DNA from 2 places in the Glutamicibacter sp. MOO4 genome. Region 1 is predicted to be linked to the other one. Evidence: riboswitches for the same ligand, from Rfam matches in the RefSeq annotation. Region 1 holds a riboswitch; the other holds the start of a gene.
What was found. A riboswitch is a leader RNA that binds a small molecule or an ion and turns the genes downstream of it on or off. The one in region 1 is predicted to bind thiamine pyrophosphate.
Positions count from the first base shown of each region.

Region 2: it holds a riboswitch for thiamine pyrophosphate, as region 1 does, so the genes downstream of both, AC1Z3F_RS09935 (ECF transporter S component) here and thiM (hydroxyethylthiazole kinase) in region 1, are expected to answer to the same signal.

Region 1 covers NZ_CM167800.1:3,023,590-3,027,204, reverse strand. The annotation lists gene AC1Z3F_RS14150 (hypothetical protein) at 1-1,009, shown strand, start outside; gene AC1Z3F_RS14145 (GntR family transcriptional regulator) at 1,006-1,371, shown strand; TPP riboswitch at 1,409-1,503, shown strand; gene thiM (hydroxyethylthiazole kinase) at 1,493-2,287, shown strand; gene thiE (thiamine phosphate synthase) at 2,280-2,921, shown strand; gene thiD (bifunctional hydroxymethylpyrimidine kinase/phosphomethylpyrimidine kinase) at 2,918-3,615, shown strand, end outside.
Region 2 covers NZ_CM167800.1:2,127,684-2,131,298, forward strand. The annotation lists gene AC1Z3F_RS09930 (ATP-binding cassette domain-containing protein) at 1-1,413, opposite strand, end outside; gene AC1Z3F_RS09935 (ECF transporter S component) at 1,410-2,030, opposite strand; TPP riboswitch at 2,096-2,220, opposite strand; gene AC1Z3F_RS09940 (DUF4235 domain-containing protein) at 2,295-2,546, shown strand; gene mnhG (monovalent cation/H(+) antiporter subunit G) at 2,635-3,036, opposite strand; gene AC1Z3F_RS09950 (MrpF/PhaF family protein) at 3,036-3,302, opposite strand; gene AC1Z3F_RS09955 (Na+/H+ antiporter subunit E) at 3,299-3,615, opposite strand, start outside.

The DNA of each region.
Region 1 (3,615 bases):
TGAAGTAGCTCCACTGTTTGCGCTGTGTATTTTCGCGGTTTTACTGGCCACTGCCGTGATCAGTGCAATCATCCTCAAACGCAGGCCCTTAGCCGGGATCTCCGCAACCCAAAACCAAGAACTACGCTCAATTTGGCTCAACCGGTTGCTACGAAATTGTGGTTGGCTGATGACCAACATCATCGGTGCCGCAATCACCTACGCCGATCCGGTTCTGAGTTCCGGGTGGAACAACGTGTCCATGTTTGCCGTCTTGGCTTTGGGCTTCGTGCTATTCGTCTGGGCTCCAAAGCATGCCGCACCGGAGGCCAATAGCCTGCGTAGCACCGCCTTCGCCCGGATGCGCAGCCACACGCTATCCGTATCCTATTTTGCGAATACGTTCTTGATTATCGCCGCGTTGATTATCTGGCTTGCGGCCAGTGAACTCGTTGGTCAAACGCCAGAGCCATTCGGTGAAGCCGGAGCCCGTGCTGTTGGCGCTTCCTTTGCGCTGCCATGGTCAGCGGCGGCGGTAGTCCTGTACCTAGTAATCTCTGCCGGCTTCGCGCTCTATGCACATTCACGAGCAAAGCTGGGGGCACTTTCTGAACCGAAGAGCCAAAATCTTCCGGTTTGGGTGTACACGATTGCAGCGCTGTTCATCGTCAGCGGGAGCATCTTGCTTTACACCCCACAAACACTGAGCTCAGGGGCACAACAGCTACTCTCGCCATGGGTCACTTCGGCAATAATCCTGGGAATGTTGGTAGCCGCGGCCGGTTACTTCTGGTGGATCCGACGTTGCGCAGTCCCTTGGGACCTCACGGACGAACAGGAAATCTGGTATCGGCAAATCTTGGAGTTCCGAGCCTTACGAGTGCTCTGCAGTGCGTTTTTCCTCTTGCCGGGCTTGGTCTCTTCCGATGAGCCAGCGGTGCTAGCCATAGGCGTTGGGCTCTTCTGCATCCCCGCCTTACTAGTGGTCAATCGCCCGAAGGCGCGCCTGACCACGAGCGTGCGCGCATGAGCACCCAGATCACGGTAGATCTTGAGGCGGCTACCGCTCCTTATGAGCAGATCCGTTCGCAGATCGCGTCGCTGATTAACCTCGGCGAATTAGTGGCGGGTAGCAAGCTACCCACGGTCAGGGCGTTGGCCACAGATCTTGGGGTAGCGGCCGGAACAGTCGCTCGTGCCTATAAGGAGCTGGAAGCCGAAGGGCTCATTTCTTCAAGACGCAGGGCCGGAACGATAGTTAATGAACGCGCTACACCCATCGAAGAGCATGAAGATCTGGTGGCGGCGGTAGACCACCTTTGGAAGCTAGCGGCAGCGCAACATGTCGATGCGGCGACACTTAAAGCGTTAGTGGCGCGACGTGAACGTTAAGAATTTGTTCTAGGCATTGCTACTGCGTACGCTCTAAATCAGTGACACGGGGTGTCGGAGAAGCCGACTGAGATGAAACCCGTCGAACCTGATCTAGTTCACGCTAGCGGAGGGATGTCGCATGACTCTGCCTACCGTTGCCCAAAAATACCGGCAACACTCCCCTTTAGTTTTTTGCCTGACGAATACCGTCGTCACCAATTTCACCGCCAATGTCCTACTGGCTTCCGGCGCTTCACCAGCTATGACTAATCTGCCTGGCGAAGCTGGCGGGTTTGCTGCTTTTGCTTCTGCAGTGCTGGTGAATCTAGGGACTCCAAGCACCGAGCAAATGGTTGCCATGGAAGAATCGGTACTCTCGGCGAGCGCAGCAGGCACCCCGTGGGTATTGGATCCTGTGGCCGTCGGCGCCCTGTCGGTACGCACCGACTTCGCCCGGCGCATAGTTCAAGAACACCCCACCTTGATCCGTGGAAACGCTTCGGAAATCCTCGCCTTGGCGGGCAAGGATTCAAGCGGCCGAGGTGTTGACGCAGCAGATACCGTGCAGGCGGCCCTCGACGCAGGACGTGAACTGGCACAAGAACACGGCTGCGTTGTTGCTATCTCCGGCGAAGCCGACGCGATCATCGACGCTACCCGTACCGTACTGGTACACACCAACGGCATCGGACTGACCAGAATTACCGGTGGCGGATGCGCACTAGGTGCCTTTAACGCTGGCATGCTCGCGGTGCACGAGGACCCCTTTGAAGCCTCCATTGCCGCCCACGGTTTTTATGGCCTGGCCGCCGAAAAGGCACTGGCCGCAAGCACCGGCCCGGGAAGCTTTGCCGTGGCATTCATTGATGCGCTGGCCGCCACGGAACCCGAAGAATTACAGACTTTGAAGTACGAGGAACTGAACCATGGATAATATCGGCGCCTACCTAGTAGCCAACACCGCCAGCTGCACTCCACGCACCACCCTGGAAGTTATCCAAGGAGCAGTGGCCGGCGGCATCGAATGGATTCAGCTGCGGGCCAAGGATGAGACTGCCCGCGAATTCTTTGAACTGTCCTGCGCTGCAGCCCAACTAACCAAGGGCAAAGCCAAACTATTGATCAATGACCGGATTGACGTCTTCTTAGCTGCCCGCGCTGCCGGAGCTGCGGTCAACGGTATCCATATCGGGCAAAAAGACATTCCGGTGCGACTTGCACGAGAGATTATCGGCGAAGGCATCATCGGTTTGAGCGCTTCCACCGATGAACAACTGGCACAGGCAAATCTCGAAGCAGAGGTCATCGACTACTTGGGTGTTGGTGCAGTGCGTGCCACTCCTACCAAAAAGGATCACCCAACCCCGTTGGGTCTTGACGGTTTTATCCGTGCAGCATCCTTGACCGAACTACCGTGTGTAGCCATCGGCGCCATTACCGCTCAGGACGCAGCTGCGATTCGCGCTGGCGGAGGGTCGGGCCTAGCGGTAGTTCGTGCCATCTGTAATGCCGAGGATCCACAAACGGCCAGCGAGCAGCTAGTTTCAGCGTGGACGGTGGCACAGTGAATAATATTCTCTCAATTGCCGGCTCTGATCCTTCCGGTGGCGCCGGCATTCAGGCGGATCTAAAAGCCATTGCCGCTAACGGTGGTTATGGCATGTGCGTGATTACGGCATTAACCGCGCAGAACACCCAAGGGGTCAGCGCAGTACAAGCCATTGATCCCGGCTTTGTCTTAGCCCAGTTGGAATCCATTAGCGCTGATATACAGATTGACGCCATCAAGATTGGCATGCTGGCCAATGCTGAAGTAATCCGCGCGGTCAGTAGCTGGCTGGATACCGTAGATGCGCCGGTAGTTCTAGACCCGGTGATGGTAGCCACGAGCGGAGACCGATTACTAGAAGATGAGTCGGCACTCGATTCACTGCTGGACCGCGCCTGCGTCATCACCCCTAACCTACTTGAGCTAGCAAGCTTGCTACGCGAGCCAGCGGCCACACAATGGCCACAAGTCCTAGAGCAGGCACAGCGACTGGCCGCCAAGCACGACGTTCTGGTTTTGGCCAAGGGCGGACACCTGGCTGGAGACTTCTGCCCCGATGCGCTAGTTGGGTCCACTGGAGTGCTGGCCGAGTTCAGCAGCCCCCGACACCAAACCAAAAACACCCACGGCACCGGCTGCACCCTCTCCAGCGCCTTGGCTACTATCTACGCCACCGACGGTGACTGGGTCCAGGCTCTTGAGAAGTCCAAGGC
Region 2 (3,615 bases), 900 kb from region 1:
AACCAGCAGCTGCGCTAATTCACGCCACGTATTGGCATCCTGTCCGAAGGTTGGTTCATCAAGGATCAACACGTCTGGAGAAGCGGCTAACACGGTGCCTACGGATAGCCGACGTTTCTCTCCTCCGGAGAGCGTGAATGGGTTTGCGTCAGCAAGATGTTCCAGACCCAAGCGCACCAGCAGTGACTGCACTAACTGCTCAACTTGTTCCGGCTCGTATTTCAGTTCTCGCCCGCCAATGGCTTTGGCTCTTAACGGAGCAAAAGCTAGTTCTTCACGGACGGTTTGCGCCACAAATTGGTGCTCAGGTTCTTGGAACACTGAACCGATCCGACCAATCAGCGCACCAGCTTTCCAGCTAAACGGTGAGCTGCCAAGACCATTGGCTAGCTGCTCGCTTGCATCAAGCTGTCCTGCGACAGGAGCGAGCAAGCCACCAACGGTGAGTGCCAAGGTGGATTTACCTGCACCGTTTTCACCACGGATGACCGTTGCGGTGCCTGCGCGGACTTGTAGGGTAACCGGGCGGGTGCGCGGTGCTTGCTCAGCTCGGGCGCACACCAAGTCTTTGGCCTCCAGCAAGGTTCCTCCCGGCTGGAGTGTCACTTGTTGGATTTGTGGCAGGTAGCCGGGAACCCACAGACCGGCCGAAGCGAGTTCAGCGCGAAGCTGCTGATCCTCCATGAGCTGTTGCGGGCTCAGATCATGGGCTACTCCGCCACCTGGCTCAAGGACGATGATGCGGTCCATGTGCTGGGCCCAGACTTCCAACCGGTGTTCAACTACCAGCACGGTGGCCCCGCTGAGCTGTGCCGCATTAAGCACGGCATCGCGCAAGGGACCGATCCCCTCTGGGTCCACGTTGGCGGTCGGCTCATCAAGGAGCATCAATCCTGGCTGCATGGCCAAGATCCCGGCCAGAGCCAGTCGCTGTTTCTGTCCTCCGGATAGTTCTTGGGTCCGGTGGTCAAAGGAGAGCATGCCTAGACCTACAGCGTCCAATACTTCTGGGATGCGCTCACGGATCACCTCGGGATCTACAGCAAGATTCTCCGCACCGAAGGCGACATCATCAGCTACCCGGCTCTGCACCACTTGGGTCTCCGGGTCTTGCTGCATCAGCCCAACCGGGCGTTGGCGAGCAAAGGCATCTGCCCCGTCAATGAGTAGCTCCCCACGCATTTGCTGCGACTCGTCGACTTCCAACAACCCCGCCAGAGCATGTAGCAAGGTCGACTTTCCCGCACCGGAAGGACCAACAAGAAGTACTTTCTGGCCGGCCTGAATATTAAGGTCTAAATCGGAAACGGCGGGAGTTGTTCTTTCGGCATGCTGCCAGCTAAAACCACGCGCAGAAATCTCGGCGCCCCGCCGAGTTTGAGCGTCAGCGCCACGGTTAGCCAGCGAACTCATTTGGCGGCCAGTTTCCCGGACTCGAGGTGAGCACGGCGGCTAGCCAGTGCGCTCAGTGCACCGGTCTTAGCCAATCCACGGGTGGCCAGCCAAGACAGCAGACCAGCGATAATCAGTCCAGAGACGCCGGTGATCAGCACGTGCAAGATCTTTAGTGATGAGGTGTATTCCACGTAGTACGCCAGGATGTAGGCTTCGGAAATACCGGCGAAGATGCCGGTGAAAAAACCTGCAATGAGCGCAACGCTCAGGTTCCACTTGCGGTAGCGGAAGATGGCAAAGACCAATTCAGCACCAAGGCCCTGGACCAGCCCGGAAACGATGACGCTCAGACCGTAGTGAGATCCCAGCAATGCCTCGATAATGGCTGCCAGTAATTCGCAGAACACTGCTGCACCTGGTTTGCGGATGATCAGGGCACCGAGTACCGCTGGGAAGAGCCATACGCCAGTCAGCAGTGCAGCGGCAGGTGGGAAGGCAACAAAAGCTAGCGAGAACAGCGGCATGCCTGCGCTCCAAGCCCAGAAGATCACTCCTGAGGCTACGGCGATTACTGAGGCTACGACGATGTCGACAACGCGCCAGCTGGTTCGCTGTTTTGCTGCTACTTGGTTCATGGGTGGTCCTCCTATATTTAGGAGGGGAGATGTACGGACTGATGGCATAGTGCTACACCCGTCCGCATCCGAGATGCTCGACTTCCTTCGCCGGTACTAGCCGGAGCAGGTTCGAGGGTCTGCGATCTATCGCACTCTCAGCGTCTTGGCGACTTCTTTTTTGAAGTCTGACGCTCCCCTGTCGGAAAAATTACTGCTCCCCCACCTTACCGCAGGTATGCTGGGCAGAGGAAAGATAAGTTACGACGTTGAAGCGAGGGCAATATGAACACAGTACAGAAACTTGCCACCACCGGAATTTCGATTGGCGCCGGTTTGCTCGGCAGCAAGCTAGTTGATCAGCTGTGGAAGGGCGTCACCGGAAATAAGGCTCCCCGCAAGGGTAGCGAAGAAGCTGCTGAGGCTTCATTCCGTCAGGCGCTCGGATTCGCGATCTTCTCATCGATTGTCGCAGCGACCATCCAGGTCTTGGCAGACCGTGGCACCAACAAGGTTGTCGCACGGTTCAGCAAGTAGCTAATGCTCAAGGAACGGCCCACCAATGGTGGGCCGTTCCTTTTTGTTTTGTTCAGTTTTACACTGCTCAGTTTTTCACTGCTCAGTTTTACTTTGAGTCCTTCGACTCTTCGCTGGAGACTTCAACAGACGCGGTGGCCGGTGCGTCAGATACCGTGTCCACTACTTGCCTCAGTTCATCGGCGTAGAGAGATTGTTTGGCAGCGTGCTTGGTTCGGTAACCAGCGCGCCCAATCATATGTGCGGATACGGGAGCGGTCAGTAGCTGCATCCCCCAAGCCAGGAACAATACTGGAACCACACTCCAGCTACGCAAGTGAATTGCTAGCGCGGTGAAGATCAGCAGAAAGCCAAGTACTTGCGGTTTGGTGGCGGCGTGCATCCGAGTGAGCATGTCGGGGAATGAAAGCAGACCGATACCGGCAATCAGCGACATGAGGCAGCCGGTGATCAGTAGGACGGCGACAAGAATATCGAGGAACAATTCCATTAGGCGTTCCTCTGATCCGAGACGTACCGCGACACCGTAACCGAGCCAATGAAGCCCAAGGTGCACGCAACAACGACAAACAACAGGTAGTCGGTGTGGCGGTTGAAGACCATTTCCAAGCACAACGCCACGGAAATGATCAGCAGCATCACGTCCAAGGCTAAGACTCGGTCAAGAATCGAGGGGCCCTTGGCAACGCGGATCAAGCACGCAACGGTGGCTAGACCCAGCATGATGCCGCAAATCCACATCACGATTGTCATCATTTTTTGCCTCCTACTCGACCAAGAATTGGACCGCATTCGTGCTTGATTGCTTCAAATTCATCGTGGCTACCCATCGCCATGATCACTCGACGTTCAATGTCGCGCACCGCTTCGCGGGCCCGTTCCATGTCGGATCTCGATTCGATGTTGATGTAGTGCAAGTACAGCGTTGATGAGCGCCGGTCAACGTCGATAACAAATGATCCAGGAATCAGCGTCAGTACATGTCCCACCGCGGTGACAATCAAATCCGAGTCGGTACGCAACTCCACGGCGATCACTCCACTGCGGGTTTTCTTTCCCCGGAAGATCG